Regions from separate parts of the Guptibacillus sedimenti genome, predicted to be linked through region 1. Evidence: riboswitches for the same ligand, from Rfam matches in the RefSeq annotation. Region 1 holds a riboswitch; each other region holds the start of a gene.
The links. Region 1 has a riboswitch for S-adenosylmethionine ahead of PQ578_RS16635 (2,3-diketo-5-methylthiopentyl-1-phosphate enolase). Riboswitches for the same ligand answer to the same signal wherever they lie in the genome.
Positions count from the first base shown of each region.

Region 2: another riboswitch for S-adenosylmethionine. It lies ahead of msrA (peptide-methionine (S)-S-oxide reductase MsrA); the one in region 1 lies ahead of PQ578_RS16635 (2,3-diketo-5-methylthiopentyl-1-phosphate enolase).
Region 3: another riboswitch for S-adenosylmethionine. It lies ahead of metX (homoserine O-acetyltransferase MetX); the one in region 1 lies ahead of PQ578_RS16635 (2,3-diketo-5-methylthiopentyl-1-phosphate enolase).
Region 4: another riboswitch for S-adenosylmethionine. It lies ahead of PQ578_RS07040 (methionine biosynthesis PLP-dependent protein); the one in region 1 lies ahead of PQ578_RS16635 (2,3-diketo-5-methylthiopentyl-1-phosphate enolase).

Region 1 covers NZ_JAQQWV010000004.1:7,147-12,537, forward strand. The annotation lists gene PQ578_RS16615 (GNAT family N-acetyltransferase) at 1-484, shown strand, start outside; gene PQ578_RS16620 (acireductone dioxygenase) at 532-1,065, opposite strand; gene PQ578_RS16625 (methylthioribulose 1-phosphate dehydratase) at 1,052-1,702, opposite strand; gene PQ578_RS16630 (2-hydroxy-3-keto-5-methylthiopentenyl-1-phosphate phosphatase) at 1,665-2,363, opposite strand; gene PQ578_RS16635 (2,3-diketo-5-methylthiopentyl-1-phosphate enolase) at 2,360-3,559, opposite strand; SAM riboswitch class I at 3,655-3,764, opposite strand; gene PQ578_RS16640 (pyridoxal phosphate-dependent aminotransferase) at 3,849-5,021, opposite strand; gene PQ578_RS16645 (carbon-nitrogen family hydrolase) at 5,124-5,391, shown strand, end outside.
Region 2 covers NZ_JAQQWV010000003.1:405,062-410,452, forward strand. The annotation lists gene PQ578_RS16395 (hypothetical protein) at 1-1,399, shown strand, start outside; gene msrA (peptide-methionine (S)-S-oxide reductase MsrA) at 1,441-2,091, opposite strand; SAM riboswitch class I at 2,192-2,306, opposite strand; gene PQ578_RS16405 (Na+/H+ antiporter NhaC family protein) at 2,387-3,790, opposite strand; gene fni (type 2 isopentenyl-diphosphate Delta-isomerase) at 3,873-4,916, opposite strand; gene PQ578_RS16415 (glycosyl-4,4'-diaponeurosporenoate acyltransferase CrtO family protein) at 4,897-5,391, opposite strand, start outside.
Region 3 covers NZ_JAQQWV010000001.1:794,608-799,998, reverse strand. The annotation lists gene PQ578_RS03895 (O-acetylhomoserine aminocarboxypropyltransferase/cysteine synthase family protein) at 222-1,520, opposite strand; gene metX (homoserine O-acetyltransferase MetX) at 1,522-2,607, opposite strand; SAM riboswitch class I at 2,703-2,813, opposite strand; gene PQ578_RS03885 (TlpA disulfide reductase family protein) at 2,995-3,414, shown strand; gene PQ578_RS03880 (anti-sigma factor domain-containing protein) at 3,479-4,813, opposite strand; gene sigI (RNA polymerase sigma-I factor) at 4,836-5,391, opposite strand, start outside.
Region 4 covers NZ_JAQQWV010000001.1:1,437,139-1,442,529, forward strand. The annotation lists gene PQ578_RS07030 (bifunctional homocysteine S-methyltransferase/methylenetetrahydrofolate reductase) at 1-1,141, opposite strand, end outside; gene metC (cystathionine beta-lyase) at 1,138-2,331, opposite strand; gene PQ578_RS07040 (methionine biosynthesis PLP-dependent protein) at 2,321-3,448, opposite strand; SAM riboswitch class I at 3,523-3,633, opposite strand; gene PQ578_RS07045 (DUF1189 domain-containing protein) at 3,728-4,525, opposite strand; gene PQ578_RS07050 (Na/Pi cotransporter family protein) at 4,763-5,391, shown strand, end outside.

The DNA of each region.
Region 1 (5,391 bases):
AGCGATAGCAACTGTTCATGTGAATAGCTGGAAATCGACCTATCAGCAGCTTATTCCAGAAGATTATCTTAATGCACTTGATATTCAAGTACGGGAAGCCCGTTGGAAAAAGTTTATTCAAGCTGGCAACACTATTTTTGTAGCCGTCGATCAAGGAGAAATTATCGGGTTTGCAAACGGTGGGAAAAATAGATCAACATCTTATCACTATGATGGAGAGCTGTATGCGATTTATCTTCTTGAAGAAGCACAGCGAAAAGGAGCAGGAAAAAAGCTATTATGTTCTGTTGCGAAAGAGCTCAGGAAGGAATCATACCAATCGATGCTTGTGTGGGTTCTGAACGGAAATCCAGCCGCTCACTTTTATCAAAGCTTTCATCCATTTAAAGTTGCTGAGAAAGAGACTGAAATTGCAGGAAAAAAACTTCTAGAATCGGCTTTTGGTTGGCCAGATCTAGAAGATTTGATTACGATTTGCACCTAAATATGGTTATAGAAAAGCGGCCGACGAACACACACGGCCGCTTTCTTTTAGTTTATACTTTGTTTCTCTTCATAAGGGTGGGCAACCCAGCCTGATGGGTCAATAAATAGACGAACAGCTACAACTTGACGATCATCCATTAATGTAAAGAAGTGCGGTGTATCCACCGGAACAGAGATCACATCGCCTGGATCTAATTCAACATCAAAATATCCGACGCTTCCTTTAATCACAAAAATCCCATGCCCAGCGGTAATTGCTCTTACTTCATCCTCCGTATGGACGTGCACTTGTTCGAATTTCTTCAGAATGGCATCTAGGTCTGGCGTTTCTTCAGAAAGAGCCACCACATCCCAGTTTCCGTATCCATTGCGTTCAGCTAGAGAACGAATTTCTTCATTAAATACAGTTAAAATTTCATTTTTTTGTTCTTCCGTTACAGTGCAATTACCTCTTAATTGTTCAGGAAGTTTTTCTACCTGCCACTGTTCATAAAGAACACCCTCTTGTTGTAGAAATGCACTTACAGCATCCCTTCCCTCAATTACTTCACCTGTATTTCTCACTTTAATTACCGCCATTTTTTCTTCCTCCCTCGCTTACTACTGATTGAAAGTTTCTTAATTTAAGATGATAACTAAATAAAAATTCAAATGCTTCGAGATACTTTTTGGCTTCAAAACCATCGCGTCCCCATACCGTAATGCCATGATTTTTCATTAATACAGCTTTCGTTTCTCTAGTGATAGCATGAACAACATCCTGAGCAAGTAAAGAAAGGTCACTGGAGTTATCAATGATCGGAACGGTTATTCGATCATTTTGTCCCCAGAGCCCAAACGCTTTTATTAATTCAACACCCTGAAAAGTAACCTCCCCCTCTGTACTAAAAAGTTCAGAAATCACATTGTTATCCACTGTGTGGACGTGCAAACAACATCCGGCATTTGTTTTTTGATAGATGGCCTGATGAACAATTGTTTCAGCAGATGGTTTTAAAGAAGTTTTTTCGATTGCCTGCCCATCACGGTCGACCAATATGAAATCTTCTTCCGTTCGTTTTCTTTTATCTTTACCACTTGCGGTGACAAGAAACTGTAGCGGCTCCTCACTTACTTTGATCGAGAGATTGCCGCTTGTTCCCGGAAACCAATCACGACCTGCTAACTCATCTTTGATATCAGCGAGTTCGTTCCAACGTTTCTGAATGATGCTCATCATATCCCTCCTTTTCTTCCATCAATTTTCGAACGATATCATCGAACGACTCAAACGGAACTGCAGGAATGGACAGTTCTTTACACTTCTCTGCTAAGTAATCTCTTGCAAAGACTTGGTCTGCCTGTTTAGCTGCCTCTAGATCCGTTATAGAGTCACCGATCACAATTTTTCGGTAGGTATCTCCATCAAACTGTTTTAAGATACCTGGCTTGCAGCATCCGCAATCGTTTGTACAATCATCATCACAAGAGTATGGCCAAGTAATCGTGATCGTTTCGTTCGTAAAATCGCTCCCATTGCAGAAAATGTTCTCTTCCGGTATTTCAAATGGGTTTAGAAGCGGATAGACAAAAAAATCAATTCCTCCACTTACAACGTAAAGCTGGATACCTTCTCGTTTTGTATAATGAACAAACTCAGCAAATCCCTGTCTAATCTCGGTTGTAGCTAATAAATAATCAAGCAAATCATTCTTTCGGCTGGAAGGAATCAAATGAAACATCTGCCCCACACCTTCCCGAATGGATAGGTTCTGCGCTAAAATATTATCTTTTATTTGCTCCCATTCTTTCGGAGCAAAACGTTTCATTAAGGAAACGATATTATCGCTATTTGTAATCGTGCCATCAAAATCACAAAATATAACCGGCTTTTTCATCGAACCACCTCTGTGCTCCCCCACTTTGTAAGTGCTTGGTGAAGTGCCTCACTATTAAGCGATGCCTCTTCGAGAGTTTGATTTGTTAGAACGGCTTCAATCGCATCTCGGAATGCTTTTCCTCCAGAAGCGGCTCCTCCTGGATGCCCATGAACGCCTCCTCCTGCGTTAATAACACTATCCTTTCCAAAGTCCTGAAGTAAGAGTGGAACCAATCCTGGATGGATGCCTGCTGAAGGAACTGGAAATGTCTTGTTCAGCTGATTCTCTTTCGTCAGAGCTAGGGCTGTTGCGAGTGCTTCGTTTCGATTTAACGCCATGCTTCCGTAAGGGGAGGGAAAAAGAGAGAAATCAGCTCCAGCGGTTCGAAGCAATTTTCCAAGTAAAAGTGAATAACTTATTCCATACGTGCTTGATGCAGCCATAGCCCCTGAAAAAGAAGGATGAGCCATGATCGGAACCGAGATATCCTTATCCTCTGCGAGAGACTGCAGGACATCTAAACCATATGTAAAAACATTAAACAAAAGGGCATCAGCACCTAATTCAATCGCGCGTTTTGCTCGATCTTTCAACTTGTCCGTTCTTCCGGATAAATTAACTGCATATCGTGTGCGTTTCCCTGTCACTTCTGACGTCTGATCGAGCACTTTTTTTAAAGCGGGAACACGCTTTTCAAGAGGTGACAACTCATTTTCAAAAAGAATTTCATCATCCTTTACAAAATCAACTCTCCCTAGGGCTTGTGCCTGCATTTGTTGTTCTAACTCATGCAATGGCTTTCCAATCACCCCTTTAAAAATACTCATCACAAGTGGTCGATCATGCACATTTGCAAGTTTGCGGATGCCATCTATACCATACGCTGGTCCCGGAAATGCTTGAACCAACTCATTTGAAAAATCTAAATCAATAAGTTTAATTTCTCCATCAAGAGAAAGTTTGCCGAAAACGGTTGTTAAAATCGCCGGTAGATCAGCACTGAAATTAATGGCTGGATAGGAGATAACGATAATCCCTTTACCTTCTCTCTCCTCAACCCGAACGACTTCCCCTTTATGTTTTTGTAACTGTTCTTTTTCTAATAAAGGTAGATTCGTCCATGTCCCCACGGTTAAACCGAGAGCGATTGATTCGGCACGCTGGGCTAATTGATGATCATTATTTACAAGATAGGTAGCTATAAGACGGCTCATCACGTTCATTCCTTTCAGTCTTTACCTTTCAATTTTCGCTCATCACACAAAAAAGACCCCTTCACGAGGAAGAGGTCTTTATCACCATGCTCTTCCTCTTATCTTCCAGCTTTTGCTGCGAGAATTAGCACCGTGTCTTTAAGAAAACTTAAAAATCGGTTGCCGGGCTTCAAAGGGCTCGTCCCTCCACCTCTCTGGATAAGAGTATGCAATTATTCGTTTTTAGTAATTGATTTGAATTATGCCAGAGACAGGAAATTCTGTCAAACTGTTTTTTAATTTTTCTGAATCAAAAGAGATTAAGAGACTTAATTCGCTCAACTGCTTCTCTTAGCTTCTCTTCAGACGTTAATAGCCCCACTCGTACATAGCCCTCACCAAATTCTCCAAAGCCGTTTCCAGGTGCGACAACAATTTGGACGTTTTCAAGCAAGAAATCTGCAAAGCTTTCTGAAGTAAAAGATTCGGGTACTTTCAACCAGGCGAAAAACGATCCCGCAGGAGAAGTGACATTCCAACCAATGTCATGGAGTCCTTGAATGAGAACATTTCGTCTCGACTCATACGTATCGCGAAGTTCTTCTACACACTGCTGCGATCCAAGCAAAGCTTCAGCAGCGGCTTCTTGTACCGCACTAAATAGACTGACATAAAAATGATCCTGAAGGAGATTGATGCTCTCAACAACAGATTGATTTCCAACTGCAAATCCTACACGCCATCCCGCCATATTATATGTTTTGGAAAGGGTATAGATTTCAATTCCATTGTCTTTAGCACCCTCTGTTTCCAAAAAGCTAATCGGTCGCTCTCCATCAAACCCGATCGCACCGTAAGCAAAATCATGCACAACACAAATATCATTCGTCTCTGCAAAACTGACTGTTTCCTCAAAGAAGCGCTTCGTTGCAACAGCTGCAGTTGGGTTGTTGGGATAATTTAAAAACATCATTTTCGCTTTTTTTAATGAATCCTCTGGAATCGCATCATAGTCAGGTAAGAAATGATTTTTCTCAAGCAACGGCATCATCTGCATATCCGCTTCAGCCATCGCGACACCTGACCAATAATCAGGATAACCTGGGTCTGGAACGAGTGCCACATCACCTTTATTTAGTAAACATTGACTGACCTCGACAAGGCCTGCTTTTCCACCGAAAAGAACGGCAACTTCCTTCTCTGGATCAAGATTCACTCCAAATTCTCGCTGATAGAAATCAGCAGCAGCCTGCTTCAAGAAAGGCTGTCCTCGAAATGGCGGATATTTGTGATAGGAAGGGTTTTCAGCTGCCTTCTGCAAAGACTCGATAATATGATCGGGTGTTGGCTGATCAGGATTTCCCTGTCCAAGATTAATGATGTCATAACCCGCCTCTACATAGCGGTTTACTTTTCCAGCAAGCTTCGCAAAAAATTGTTCCGGTAGTCGTTTAAGTGCATCTGATGTTTGAAATTGTTTCAAAGAATCACATCCTGTTAAAATTTTCGTGAAATTCTAGTAAATTATGTTATCTTGGATACACAATCATGTAAAGCTTATTTTGTTAGCGAGGAGGAGAAGAAAATGAAAAAAATCGCTCTGTTGCAATTTGATATTGCGTTTGGAAACCCTGAAGAAAATTTCTCGAAAGTGAAAGAGCTTGTTACTAAGGCTGTTCATGACAAACCAGATATTATTGTTTTACCAGAACTGTGGTCGACTGGTTATGACTTATCGAGACTAGACGAAATTGGGGATGAAAATGCAGAAAAGTCAATTGCATTTCTTTCAGACCTAGCCAAAAAGAATAAGGTAAGTATAGTAGGTGGCTCAATTGCAAAGCAACACAATG
Region 2 (5,391 bases), on a different contig from region 1:
AAATCATAAAATGGAAGATTTTTCAGATGAAGGCTACAATTATTTAGGAGAGCTCCTTGCAAGTAGAGGGTTTTTGACCGTATCAGTTGATGAAAACTTCTTTAACTCCTCATGGTCAGGAGGTCTATCTGGAGATATTAATGGCCGAGCCTGGCTATTATTAAAGCACATTGAAGAAATTGAATCACTATCGACACAACAAGATACCCAATTTTTCAATAAAGTTGATATGGATCACATTGCATTAATTGGTCACTCTCGCGGGGGACAAGCAGCTATCCTTGCCGCAAAATTCAATGAACTTGATCGCTATCCAAACAATGCTAACATGCGTTTTGACTTTAACTACAAGATTGAAACCGTAATTGCACTGGCTCCAACCGATTATCAAACTCTCTCTGATCGTAAAATTGAAGTTGATGATGTAAACTATTTATTGCTTGGTGGTTCTTATGATAGTGACTTATCTGAATTTGAAGGAGATCGCCAATATAACGGTATTCAATTAACAGGTAGCGAAAATGCGATGAAATCGTCTCTTTATATTGATGGTGCTAATCATGGGCAATTTAACACCACCTGGGGAGAAAATGATACGTACTTCCCTTTTACATTATTATTAAATAAACAGCCTTTACTTGAAGGCAATGAGCAGCGTCAGATTGCAAGCACTTACGTATCCGGTTTTCTTGAAGCAACTCTTCATGAAGATGATCGTTATCAGCCAATGTTTGAGGATTATCGATATGCACTTGAGTGGTTACCGAAGACAACTTATATTAGTAAATACGAAGATCCCACTTACCATATTTTAAGTGATTTTGAGGAAGATGTGAACGTGCTAACCGCAACATCCCCTTATATTGATATAGAAGCCAATAGCTTTATTCAGTGGTATGAAGGGGAACTTGAATTTCGTAGAGATAAGGAAAGAGGAACTCACGGTGTGTTTTTGAAATGGGATCAATCCTATTCAAAAAATGCATCTTACTCACTAGATCTCACGAAACCGTTACAGGATCCATATAATTTCAAACCGAATAGCTCACTAACATTTACTGCAGCAAACGTATCGGAAGCAGAAGATCAACAGCCGGTTGATTTTAGGGTAACTTTAAGCTCGGCCAACGGTGAGTCATCCAGCGTATTATTAAGTGATATTATGCCAATGCACGGGGCACTCCCTATTCAGCATACAAAAACAAAATTTTTTGAAGAACGGCGTTACGGTGAACCTACCGAACCCGTACTTCAAACGTTTAACATTCCGATACAACTTTTCAATAAGGAAAACAGACTTCTGAAGCTAGATGAGATTGATTCCATCACGTTTGAGTTTAACGCCTCTCCAAAAGGAAAGATATTTCTTGATCAAATCGGTGTAAACCAACCAAACTAAAAAAGCTTTTCCTCATACTATTGAGGAAAAGCTTTTTTGTGTTACGAAATTTTACATGAAGACTGTCCACGCTTAGCAAGATAACTTTGGTGATATTCGTCAGCACGATAAAATGAAGTGATTGGAACAATTTGAGTGACAACAGGCTTCTTAAAACGCCCGGAACGCTCAAGATTTTCTTTTGCAATTAATGCAATTTCTGCCTGCTCATTCGAATGGAAAAAGATCGCTGAGCGATAGCGGGTTCCAATATCTTCTCCCTGTCTATTTAAAGAAGTTGGGTTATGATTTTCAAAAAACACTTCCACAAGCTCTTCATAAGAAATGAGGGAAGGATCGTATTCAACTTGCACGGATTCTGCATGACCTGTTAACTCAGAATAAACATCTTCATACGTAGGGTTAATTGTTTCACCACCAGTAAACCCTGCTGATGTCGAAATAACGCCGTTTAATTGTTGAAATAGTGCTTCTACACCCCAAAAGCACCCTGCTGCAAATGTTGCTTGCTCCACTTTGACCACTCCGTTTCCAGTTATCGTATTGATTTTTTCAGATCGAACATATATGTTTTCCAGTTCATTTAGTGTTAACATATAAAGCTGTTTTTCACCCTTCTTATAAATTCCTTTTTGAAGAAGGCTTTTAATAAGCTGCTGTTTTCTAGTGTCGTTATCCATTAGTGTATGCAAGATCGTTCACTCCCTCTACTAAAACAATTTTCCAGATGAGAATGCATACAAAAAACCCTCATCTGCCCGAACAGAAGAGGGTTTGGATAATCCGAGCCTCTTCTCATTTTCCGACTTTCGCCGCAGGAATTGGCACGGTTCCGCATGAACAAAATGTTCATTGGTCCGTTGCCGAGGTATCTAAGGGCCAGTCCCTCCACCTCTCTGAATAAGAAGATCCTTTAAATAAAGGATTATTAAGTTAATCTCAATAATAAATGGTATTAAAACAGTTGTCAATAGAAAAGTGCTCAAGCTAGATTACAAAAGAAATAATAAAATATCCTACTGCAGCCGTCCCTGCTGCAATAAGAGCAGGAGTTAGCTTAAATTTAGCATATGTCATTGGGTTTAACTTTAAAATTCTCGCTATTGTATTCGTATTATCACTTAACGGTGAAGAAAAAGCCCCAAATGTCCCACTAGCAAATACGGCTCCAATGACCAGAGGAAGATCGGTTCCGGTTGAATAGCCTAACGAAATACCAAGCGGCATTAAAATTCCCCAAGTTCCCCACGACGAACCAATGAAATACGAAATAAACGCACCTACAAGAAATAAAACAGGCGGGACGAATAACGATGGAATCCAATCAAGATTAGAGGTGACAAATGTCGAAAAACCAAGCGCCTCAGTTGATGACGCTAGCCCCCACACAACCGTTAACAATACGATCACTGGCATCATTTCATTTCCTCCCTCAATAAAGAAAGTCACGAGTTCCTTTAATGAGAAACGCTGGAATAAATAAAAAAGGAATGTAAGTAGTACCGTTGTTAATAGAGCAAATACCATGGCATCAAGCACATCCGCCTCGATGAATGCTTGAAGTAAGGAGGTAAAGCCTTTTTCATACCCACTCCAATACGTAAGAAAAAGAGTTAACAGTATGACTCCTCCAAGCGGCAGTAATAAGTTGAACGGTTTTTGGGGAAGGTCTTTTGCTACGGCTGGATGACAGTCCTCCCACTGATCATCTAGCTCCTTCTCTTGATTCCCTGCATCAGTCGCTTGTTTTTTACTGTGATGAAAAAAACTTAAATAAAAGCCGATTAGAATGATACTGATGGAAAAAAAGTTATACGGAATACTTTGAAGAAAATAGCGATAACCATCACCTTCAATGCCTTCTGCTTTTAAAGAAAGCTGAACAACAGACGACATGTATCCAACAAAAGCAGTCGCAATTGGCATCAATACAATCACTGGAGTTGCAGTCGTCTCGATCACAAATCCAAGTTCCTGAGGAGTGATTTTCACTTTATTGAGGAGAGCTTTCATGATTGGTGCTACTGTTACAATACGAAAGCTCGGAGCGCTAAAGGTTCCAATTGTCGAGATCCAAGTAAGAAACAATGCACCTTTTTTTGTATTGATTTTCGAAGAGGCTAGATGAACAAACCCTTTAATTCCACCTGTATATTTCATTAATCCAATTAACCCGGTAAACATATAGAGAAAAAGAACGATTTTAACGTTATTCTCATCTTTAAGACCACTCATGATAAACTCATAAAACTGCTGTAAACCACTAATTACGCCCGGTTTATAAATAAATGAGGCCGTTAACAGTCCTGCTGTAAGACCTGGAATCACTAGCTTAGTTTTGATCGCAACCACTATCACTACGATAAAAGGAAACACAGATAACCAATCCAATAAGTTCGCCCTCCTTCTGCTCTAGTTTGCACGCTAGAAGGCGACCTATACAAAAACAAAAAAGCCAGAGCCTGGGCCCTGACTATTTCTTACGTAATGCGCTATTGTATTTTAACCTGTTAATAGACGAAGCACCAATCCCAAACATAGCAGTTCGTAATTCAAATTCAATTCGTTTCAATTGTTCTGAGAGCGCTTCTTCAGTGTCATTTACGGCATTTTCAAGTAATGCCCTTCCAAATCCAGAAACATCTGCACCGAGGGCGATTGCTTTCGCTGCGTCCACACCGTTTTTTAGCCCTCCACTTGCAATCATTGGTACATCAGGGTGCTGCTTTCGCACATCAATGATACAATCTGCGGTTGGGTTCCCCCAATCCTCAAAAGCCTTCGCAGCTTGCCTGCGCATCGTTTGATGAGAACGATAGCTTTCAACTTGAATCCACGACGTTCCGCCCGCCCCTGCAACATCGATAAAGCTGGCCCCAGCGCTAATCAGGCGCTGAGCTGTCTTCGCATCAATCCCCATACCAACTTCCTTAATTCCAAGCGGAACAGGAATCGCCTTTGCTACTTCACGAATTTTAACAATTAAATCCTGGAAATCGGTGTCGCCTTCTGGTTGAAACACTTCTTGTAGTGGATTTAAATGAAGCAACAGCGCATCAGCTTGAATTAAATCAATGGCTCGCTTACATTCTTCAATGGTAAAACCGTAATTAAGTTGTACAGCCCCAATATTAGCTAGGACCGGGATAGTTGGTGCATATTTTCTCACATCAAAGGAATATACGGATTTGGATTCTTGAATCGCTGCACGCATCGATCCTACTCCAAGTGCCCAGCCATGTGCTTCAGCAGCTTTGGCAAGACGCTTATTTATTTCCCATGCTCGTTCAGTGCCGCCAGTCATTGAGCTTATAAGAAATGGCGTGTTTAATTTTTTATTTAGAAAAGAAGTAGAGATATCCACTTCATCATAAGCAATCTCAGGTAATGGATTGTGTTTAAAACGATAGCGTTCTAGTCCTGTCGTTAATCCTGCCCCTTCAACTTCTTCTGTAAGACAGATGTCGATATGCTCGTTTTTTCGTTTTTCTGTTTGCTCAAACCCCAAATGTTCCAATGGAATTCCCCCTGCGCTGCTCTTTTTTCAACTGTTTACTTAGCAATGGTTTTAACCTGAGTCGATTGTACCGTTGAATCAGGATAAATGGAAGATTAACAATTAGTGCGTACCCAACCATAACGAACCCAATACTCATTGGATTCCATAAAAAAAACAAAATGGAAGGCGGAATTAGGAACCAGTGGGTCACTTCTGCACGTCTTGTCTCAACAATAAATTTCGTAAGATAGGATGAGCTAAGTGTCTTTAACTCTTTCTTTCGAAAGCCACCTTTAAACACGTCTCCCCCATCAGGAAGTATGGTTTTCCATTTGCGTATTCGTAAGCCTTCATATAAATTCAACTCCTTTTTGTTGCTCTCTAACCCAATTTTTTTTGATTCGTAAAAGGAATCTGGCAAACGAAGGCAAATATAAGAGATAGATACATGAATAATCAGCCATGCAAAAATATTCACTAAGATTAATTCTAG
Region 3 (5,391 bases), on a different contig from region 1:
TTCTTTCTATAGAAACCTTACGCATTTTGTTCATTTATGCAGAAGCATATTTATCAAATTCCATTATTAAAGTTGCATAGTTAATAGCTTACGTTACCTTTAAAGATGTTTATGAACATTTACAGTTGTCGTGTAATAGGCAAACTTTACTTGAACGAAAAATAGGAAACATGCAAAAAACCCTCTTCTAAATTGAGAAAAGGGTTTTCTACTAATATTTCTTAGACGCTAGCTTCGACTTTTGCTTTTGCGATCGCTTGATCTAAATCATCAATTAAATCATCAATGTGTTCAATTCCGACAGAGAGTCGAATCAGATCGTCTCTTACACCAGATGCCACTAGTTCATCAGTACTTAGTTGCTGATGAGTGGTACTTGCTGGATGGATAATTAAACTTTTCGCATCACCAACATTTGCCACGTGAGACCAGAGATCAACGGCATTGATAATCCCTGCACCTGTTTCACGACCTCCTTTAATGCCGAATACAACAACAGCACCGGCACCTTTCGGAAGATATTTGTGAACAAGTTGATGTGAAGGATGATCCTCTTCTTCAGGATAGCTCACCCATTCAACGGCCGGATTGTCTTTCAAATAAGAAACTAGCTTTCGCGTGTTAGCAATGTGCTCTTTCATGCGAACGTGTAGCGTTTCAACGCCAAGAGCTATTTGAAAAGCGTTAAATGGACTAAGCGCAGCACCCGTATCTCTTAGTAGCTGCACTCTTGCTTTAACAATGTACGCAGCTTCTGGGAGTGCTTCAGCAAAAACGATGCCGTGATACGTATGATCCGGCTCTGTGAATCCAGGAAATTTAGGGGAGTTCCAATCGAACTTTCCTCCATCAACGATGATACCTCCCATCGTTGAGCCATTTCCACCAAGCCACTTTGTCGCTGAATGAACGACGATATCTGCTCCGTGTTCAATTGGGCGGCACAAATAAGGTGTTGCAAACGTATTGTCAATAATCAGTGGTATGCCCGCATCATGTGCAATTTCAGCAACTTTTTCAATATCCAATACGTGAAGACCCGGATTCCCAATCGTTTCAGCAAAAATGGCTTTCGTGTTTGGTGTAATGGCTTGCCTAAAAGATTCCACATTTTCCGGGTCAACAAAGTTGGTTTTTATCCCATATTTCGGAAGTGTAGCAGAAAAGAGATTGTACGTTCCACCGTATAAAGTCGATGCTGAAACAATTTCATCTCCGCTATTTGCAACATTTAATATCGCCGTAGTAATGGCTGCCATACCACTTGCTAGTGCAAGTGCTCCAACGCCACCTTCAAGCTGAGCAATTCGTTCTTCAAGTGCTCCGACAGTTGGATTTCCAATCCTTGAATAGATGAACCCTTCTTCTTTTAATGCAAATAAATCAGCGGCATGGTCAGTATTGTCAAACCGATAAGCATTGGATTGATAGATTGGTAGTGCTCTAGCTCCCGTAGCAGGATCTGCTTGTAACCCTCCATGAATGCCAATCGTCTCTAAATGATATTTTTTATCTGCCATTTCACTTCACTCCTTCGATTTTGTTTATCATTGTAAGTTGTTCTTTTATAAGCGGTCCCCATTTATCAAACTCAACGAGAAACCCATCGTGACCAAATTTTGTATCGACAAGATAAAACTGAGAGGATGAGCCTTGTTGAAAAAGCTTTTCTAATTCATCTGGTGGATAAATCAGATCCCCTTTGAACCCAATTGCGAGTATGTTTGCTTTGAATCTTTTGTTTACTAAGGTAAGATTGCCTCTTTCAATGCCAATATCGTGGTTATCCATCGCCTTTAACAAATATAAGTAGCTATTTGCATCAAATCGGCTTACAAGCTTATTTCCTTGATAATGAAGATAGGATTCGACATCGTATTGTGGTTCTTTATGGCTAACTGAAGCCCCTTTAACGCCTCGACCGAATTTTTTTTGGAACATTTCATCCGTTCGATAGGAGACCATCCCAATCATTCTTGCGGTTGCAAGCCCAGATGTTGGAGCTTGATCACTACTATAGTAACCATTCCTCCAGTTCGGATCATTCGTAATCGCAAATCTAGAAATGGCATTATAAGCAATTCCATAGGCGTTCAGGGTTGGTGTGACGGCAAGTGGAATAAGATGATCCATCCAATCTGGATAGAGGAGCCCCCATTCAAGTACCTGCATCCCTCCAAGAGATCCACCAATGACAGCATGCAGGTGGTGAATACCAAGTTCCTCTAGCGCTTTTTTCTGAGAATGCACCATGTCTCTTACAGAAACAAACGGAAAATCGGCTTGGTAACGCTTCTGCGTAACTGGGTTGATCGATTGTGGTCCTGTCGAGCCATTACATCCCCCAAGGACATTGAATGTAATAACTTGAAAATCTGAAGTATCGATAGAAGCACCTTTCCCAATTAATCCTTTCCACCAGCCAGCTTCTTCATGACCGACTGTATACTGATTTCCTGTTAAAGCATGACAGACAAGAATCATTGGCGCTCCCCTAGGGCCCACACGTTCATAGGCAAGTTCGACGTCATGAAGTTCATTGCCAGATTCCAGCATTAACGAACCAATCGATACCGTCTGATCTTCGTATATCGTCTCTCTATCCAAACCCCTATCACTCCTTTCAAACAAATACTGCTTGTTTTTACTTAAAATAAAAAGCCTCTCTGAAAGACAGAGAGGCTTGATTTATTCATCAGCTCCGCTTATCTTTCAGGATTTCTCCTGCAGGATTTGGCACCTTTTCAAACCAGGATTGGTTTGACGGTTGCCGGGCTTCATAGGGCCAGTCCCTCCGCCTCTCTAGATAAGTAAGAATATTTCGTTTTTAATTAATTGTGTTTATTTTAGCAAGGTGGCGCATTAGTGTCAAACATTTTTCGGAATTTTTATTCTTTTGAACTCAGGGATAAAACAGTCTATGACCAGAAATCTTTCGTTAGAATGAACTTTTTGATAAGGTAACGATAGACCATTTAAAAGAGGTGAACAACTATGGAAGCACCCTTCTTTGCATTAGAGGATATGAATAGTGGCGACGTCATTCGCCTTACTGACTTTGTTGGAAAACCAGTGATGATAACGTTCTGGACATCCTGGTGTCCTGACTGTATGAAAGATATGCCGATGAAAGAACAATTTTACGACCATGCTGATCTCGAAAAGCTGGCCTTCTTAACAATAAATGTTACTGGACGAGAACGATCAGAGGAAGCGGGGAAAGAATTTACGATAAAAAACGACCTTCCTTTTCCTGTATTGCGTGACAATGGTCGAGAAACGTATGATGATTACGGATGTACTGGAGTTCCAACAACAGTTCTACTCGATAAAGATCATCAAATTGTTAAGGTTTTTAATGACCAATCTTCTTTCCTCGATATTGCGAAAGCTCTTCCATCCATCATGAAGTAAAAAAAAGCCAGAGGAATCCTTCTGGCTTAAATAATGGATATAAAATGAATAATAGCATGATGCTTCACGAATCTTTTTTCTTTTCTTCAGACTTGCCTTTATTATCTTCTGGGTCTTCTTTCTTTGGAGCTTTTTCGCTTTTCTTTTCCTCTTTGTCTTGCGCTTTTTCGTCTTTCTTCTCAGACTTTTCTTGAGCCTCATCGCTTTTTCTTTCAGCCTTTTCTTGTGCCTTCTCATCCTTATTTTCAGCTTTTTCTTGAGCTTTATCTATTTTACTATTTTGATTTGCAGCTTGCTTTTTTTCTCTTTCTTGTTCTTTTTCTACTTTAGTTTCCGTTTTTTTTTCTGCTTTATCTTGTTTATCTTTTTCATTTTGATCTTCTTTGTCATCTTTTTGTGTCTGCGTGCCACTAGATGAATTGGTTTTCTTTGACTCATTGGAATTAACATTATTCGATTGATTGTCTTTTGATTCAGGAACAGATTTTTGTTCAGGTTGTTTAAGGATAAGTTCTCCGTTTTCATCCTCTTGATCAGGTACTTTTTTGTCGTTTAATTGAACAACAGAATCTTCAATAGGTGTTGGCGTATCTTTCACTTTGGATTCATTAGGGTCTTCCGATTCTTTCCCCTCAGCGGCGGTCATACTTTCGGGTTGCATTTCATCCATCTTTTTCACAGATAGATTACGTACTTCGTCCATTGACAAAGAAGCTCCCCGATCAATGGCTGCGAGGTAGGCCATATATTTCCCTTGAGATATCCCATGTTCTATTGCTTTTTCGCGCATACTGTAATCAGCATCAAGAATAGTTGTAATGGCAACTGCTTGATTAACAAGTGCGTTATTCTTTTCTATACCTTGGATAACGGCTTCTAGATCCCCGGAGATCCCTTTACTTTCTTTTGCTTTAACGTTCGAAGCGACAATGAGTAATTCCCGATCTTCTTCTAGATAGCCTTCGTTATCGAGTTTCGAGACAAGTAATCCTCCAAATTCGCTAAGTGGCATATTCATTGTATCCCGTTCTAATTTCAACCCTTCACCGTCTGAATTCCATGCTTGATATTGAATAACTTCAAGATCAGAATTAACTCCAACCTCAATACTTGGATTGATATCAAAGCTTACATAGGCTGCAACTACATCATTCTGTCTAACAGGAATAACGCCTGTTACGATGACGACTAACAATAGAATTGCTGCCATACCGGCCAGGGTGGGCATAGAGGGGGTAAAATAACCTTTTTTCTTATTTAGTGGTTTTGGTGCAAGTTTAATTTCAGAGCCGATTGTTAACGCATGATTTCGCTTCAGATTGATCGTTGAAAATTCTCCATCAGGAGTTAGCACAACTGCCTTTCTTCCGCGAATGTCCATAATGACCCCTTTTTTCATCCCCTGGCCCCCTTTTTTCCAACTACTGTATATAAGATTTCAGAGCATTAAATCCACCCAAATGAATTAATGCAACTGCTATTATATACTTTCGATTACGTTCAATCGTTTTGCGACTGCATGTAACGAGCGCCAGCAAATCTTTTATAGGGAGCTGCTTTTTCTCTAATAAGTATCCTGAAAGAACGTGATCATCTGCGATTAATTTCGCAATCATCTTGGCATTTTCTCTAGCATCAATATGTTTCGGACAGTTTTTGCTAAGAACCTTAAACGTAATACTAAACTTCTTCAGCAACTGCTCATATTCCTCAATTTCAAACATTCGTACTTCACGTTGTTTATCAATTTCATATACATCAAGGGCGGCTTTTTGTTCTGCAAAGCTATCTTCTAGCCGACCTTCCTCATCAAGTTCCTCAGGTTCAAGGTAAATATACTTATTCTGTCGCGCTTCTTTTCGAATATAATCGATCACTCTTCTTCTAATCACCATATCAGCAAATGTTAAAAATCTGCTTCCCTGGCCTTTTCGATACTGATCCATAGCTTCATTAAAAGCGGATAGTCCTATACTG
Region 4 (5,391 bases), on a different contig from region 1:
GTGGTCGAACATTATGCTGAGCTTTAATCGTAGAAGCCATGGCGGTATTGCAAATTCGCGGTGAGGCAAGAGAGTTATCAGCCAGCGTAATCGCATCAACGCCAACTTCTTGTAGCGCTTTTGTTCCCTCAAGATATTTATCAATCGATAATTTCTTTGGAGGGTCGAGCTCAACGATAACAGATCGCTGTTTTCTTGCTATTTCATGTAAGTGAGGGAGCCTTTCTTCCTCAAAATCGATGATCCCAGCCTCTTTTTCGTTAACGGTTACTTCTTTCGTTGTAATAGGTTTTAAACCCTTTAGTGCATTAGCTGCAGCAGCTATATGCTCAGGGGTTGTGCCGCAGCAACCACCAATAAGTCTAACGCCTTGTTGACGTAGGGCTTCTGCGCTTTGTTTGAAATAGTCTGGCGCGGTAGGATAAACAAGACGTCCCTCTTCATAATCAGGTAAACTAGCGTTAGGATAGGCAGAAAGAAAACGACCTGAGAGAGGCACTTGTTCTAATGATTGAATCATATGATAAGGGCCGAGTCTGCAGTTAACGCCTATTACATCCGCTCCGGCATTCTCAATCTGTTCTAAGGCAGCAGCAAGAGAAGTGCCATCTTGCAAAATGCCTGGCTCATGCATGGAAACTTGTGCAATTAAAGGCAAATCCGTTTCCTTTCGAGCTATTTTAAGTACGGTTATGATCTCTTCTAGATCGTAATACGTTTCCAATAAAAGACCATCGACTCCTTCTAATAGAAGGCAATATAGCTGTTCTCTAAAGCTACGCTTAATTTCATCAAGGGGAGTCGATCGTGTATTTATTCCTCGTATTCCTCCTATTGTCCCAAGAACGTAAGTAGAGTCTGTCGCAGCCTTTCGAGCGAGTTTAACGCCTTCCTTATTGATCTCTTTTACTAGATCTTCAAGTCCATATCGTGATAGCTTGCTATAGTTCGCGCCGTACGTATTGGTTTGAATCACATCTGAGCCGGCATGAATATAAGCTTGGTGAACATTTAATACTTGATCCGGATGTGAAAGATTCAGCGCTTCAAAACATTGGTCGATGCCGTATGAATAAAGAAGGGTCCCCATCGCACCGTCACCAATCAAAATTTTGTGCTCGAGATCTTCAAGTAAGCTCATCCTTTAGCACCTCCGGCTGTAGGAGCGTAAAGTTTAGTAATGGCAGCAAAACCTTGTTTAAAGTCTTGAAGCAAATCATCAGCATTTTCAAGCCCCACAGATAAGCGTAACAAGCCATCTGTAATCCCGCGTTTGTTTCGTTCGGCAGCTGACATAGATGCATGAGACATTCTCGCTGGATAAGAGAGAATCGATTCAACCGCACCAAGACTAACAGCGTAAACTGGAAGTTGCACGTTCTTTGTAAACAATCGAACCGCGTTTTCATCAGGTAGTCGAAAAGAAAGAACAGCCCCAGGACCCGCTGCTTGGTAAAGGTGAGTCGAATGTCCCTGATGGAAAGAGAACCCAGGATAATAAACTTCTTCTACAAGCGGCTCTTTAAGGAGTGCATGAGCAAGCCGGAAAGCCGATCTTGAAGATTGATCGAGCCGACAATGTAATGTTTTTAATCCGCGAAGAACTAACCAGGAATCATGAGCACTTAAAATGGATCCGAAAGAGTTTTGCAAAAAAGCAAGGTTTTCGCCCAGCTTTTCATTTTTAACTGCGGCAAGACCTGCAACAACATCGCTATGTCCTGCAATAAATTTTGTGGCACTATGAAGAACGATATCCGCGCCGAAGTCCAGTGGTCTTTGGAGGGCAGGTGTCATGAAGGTGTTATCAACGAACGTTAAACAATGATTCGCTTTCGCTAATTTAACGACGGCTTGAATATCAGTCACTTTAAGTAACGGATTAGAAGGTGTCTCGATGTAGATCACTTTTGTATTGGATTGAATCCCGTTCGCAACTTTATTTAAATCAGTCATATCGACAAAAGTATGACTAATTCCAAATCTGCAGAGAACATCGTGGATCATCCGATACGTCCCGCCATAAACATCTTCTGAAATCAAAACATGGTCATTTTGTGAAAGGAGCATAAAAGAAGTAGCGATAGCGGCCATACCAGAAGCAAATGCAAACCCTCTAACGCCACCTTCAAGGTCTGCAATCGTTTCTTCTAGAGCTTCACGGGTAGGGTTACCAGAGCGACTGTAATCATATTTTCCGGGCTGATCAAAATCCAATTGATGAAAGGTAGATGCTTGTTGAATTGGAACACTGACGGCTCCTGTGCTTTTATCAAATTTATGTTCGTTGTGAAGAAGTTTTGTTTGAAATGTATATGAATTAGTCGTCATGTCGCACACCATCCTCTTTGAAAATTGCTAGCGTTTGATCTAGATCTTTCACTAAATCGTTGATTTGTTCAATTCCTACTGAAAATCTGAGAAGTCGATTACAAACACCTTTCTCGAGTCTGATCTTTTCTGGGATATCGGCGTGTGTTTGTGTGGCTGGATAAGTAATAAAGCTCTCAACGCCTCCAAGACTTTCCGCAAAGGTAATCAGTTTCAAATTCCTTAGAAATGGATCAACCCATGCTTCAGACTGTAATCGAAACGACAGCATACCGCCTTTTTCAGGATAGAAGACGTCAGTTATTGCGTCGTGATTTCTTAAGTATGTTGCGATGGCTCGAGCATTCTCCTCATGTTGCTTTAGTCGAAGAGGTAATGTCTTCATTCCTCGAATGAGAAGCCAGGAGTCGAACGGAGAAAGAACCGCTCCAGCACCGTTTTGATATTGTTCAATCTCAGCACAGAGCTTTTCACCTTTGGCAATGACAAGTCCTGCAAGCACATCATTGTGACCCCCAAGGTATTTCGTTGCGCTATGAATAACAATATCAGCCCCTAGTAAAAGAGGGTTTTGTAGAAGAGGAGTGAATAACGTATTGTCTACGATTGACAATAAATTGTATGTCTTGGCAATCGTCACAATCTCTTCAACATCGGTTAACTTCATTAGGGGATTTGAAGGGTTTTCGATAAAGATTGCCCTAGTAGACAGAGTTATTAATGGTGCGATGCTATCAATATTTTGGCTGTCAAAATAGGTGAATGATATGTTGAAATGCTTTTCTGCGTGAGCAAATAATCGATATGTGCCACCATATAGGTCATCTGAAACGAGTATATGATCTCCGGTTTTAAATAAAGATATAATTGATTGGATGGCGGCCATGCCGGAACTAAATGCGAAGCCCTGGTCACCATGTTCGAGTTCATTTACTGCAGACTCTAGAATCGAGCGAGTAGGGTTTTTTGTTCTTGAATAATCAAACCCTGTTGATTGCCCAATTCCTTCATGCCTATAGGAGGTGGAAAAATAAACAGGAGGATTTACAGCGCCTGTTTGTGGATCTGATTTATTACCTAGTTGAACAAGTAGCGTATTGTAATGGTTATTTGTCATAATCAATCTCCTTTTCATTAAGTAAGGGCAATAAAAAAAAGCCCTCTATAAGAAGAAGACTTTGGTTGCTCTTCTTCTTATCTTCCAAGTTGAATTCAACTTGCTGGAGTTAGCACCTTTCCAGAAAATATCCGGTGGTTGCTGAAGCTTCTTCGGGCCAGTCCCTCTGCTTCTCTTGATAAGAATTGAAAGTATATGGAATTTTAATGTGTCGCTTTTTACATAATCTACATTACTTTAAAGCGAAAATCAAGTGATTTGATAAAATAATCAAAATTTTTACTCAGGTGAATTAGGTCTTTCGTTCGTTACACGTTTTTTCGGAAGAGGAATTTCCTTAATGGTTAAGTAGAGTAGCATGATGGCTACAAACCAATAGAGAAGAAATCCAAATGGGACGGTTGTTTTTACTAAAGCCATAATAGTAAAGAAAAGGGTTGGAATCGTAGCGGAATAAACCGATAGGACCCAGAGTTGTTTATAAGATGCTTTTCTACCCGCGAGTGACTTTAATAATAAACCGATTGTCGCTAGAACGGTAATTCCGATAAATTTGAGGCCAGTCTGGAATAAATAGACGACAAAGATTAAGAGTGGGATAAAGATCGGGAGCAAGTTATCTAAATTTTGCGTGAGTTCACTTACATCTTGTTTTGTAAAAGTCATTGAACTGAAATTACTATAATTAAACTCTTGTCTTGTCCCACTATCCATTACGATAATTCGATCTTTTAGGAACGCAATAGCCGATTCATAGGAATCAACATCGTCGGGCTTTATTTCATCTGTAGCATCAAAAATAAACGTGTTTCCATCTTCTTTTTTTATAAGTGGTTCAGATTGGTCACTTTTTAGTGTGCCATCTTCTAAAGTAAATTCAGGTAAATCTCCCATATGTGTTTTAAGGTCTTCGTAAGCATTGGTAAACGAAACCGCGGTAATAATCCCTATAGGTACAGAAGAAAGTAGCATTAGGAGAAACACATACAATATCGGCTTCCCTAGTTTTTGAAAACGGAATCGCGCCATCATTTTTGGAGAAAATAAGCTATAATACAGTTGTTTAAAAACGTTCAAATTGAAAATCTCCTTTCTGGTATGTGAGGGTAATCCCACTAAACCAGTTTATCTTATATAAGTAGATGGGAACAATAAACTAGCTGAAACTTTCTTGAAACAAAATTGATTTCATCATAATATCATTACAATTCTATATTAACTCTTTACAAAGAGGGGAGCGATGTAGATAATAGACAAGGGACTTTGTTGAGTATTGTCGAAAAAAATAAAACATGAGTGCAAGGGGTTGAAATGATGGAACTCAACGTTCAGGAGATGATCTTTCAGTTTGTGGGAGGTCTTGGTATTTTCCTGTTTGGACTAAAGTATATGGGAGATGGCCTTCAACGATCTGCAGGTGATCGATTAAGAGACATTCTTGATCGCTTTACGACGAACCCATTTATGGGTGTGCTAGCCGGGATCATTGTTACGATTCTCATCCAAAGTAGTTCAGGGACAACGGTTTTAACAGTCGGTCTTGTTAATGCAGGATTTATGACTCTCAAGCAAGCGATTGGTGTTGTAATGGGAGCTAACATTGGAACAACTGTTACAGCATTTATTATTGGTTTTCCTATTAAAGATTACGCTCTACCAATCATTGCTATTGGTTCTCTATTAATTTTCTTCTTTAAAAACAAGAAAATTAATTACGCAGGGCAAATTGTTTTTGGTTTTGGTGCGTTATTCTTTGGACTTGAATTAATGAGTGCAGGAATGAAGCCACTTAGAAGTCTTGAGGCTTTCCAAGAACTCACAGTGAGCATGAGTTCAAACCCGTTATTAGGCGTTGTAATTGGTACGGTATTTACAGTTATTGTGCAAAGTTCTAGTGCTACAATTGGTGTATTACAAGGACTTTATTCACAGAATGCGATGGA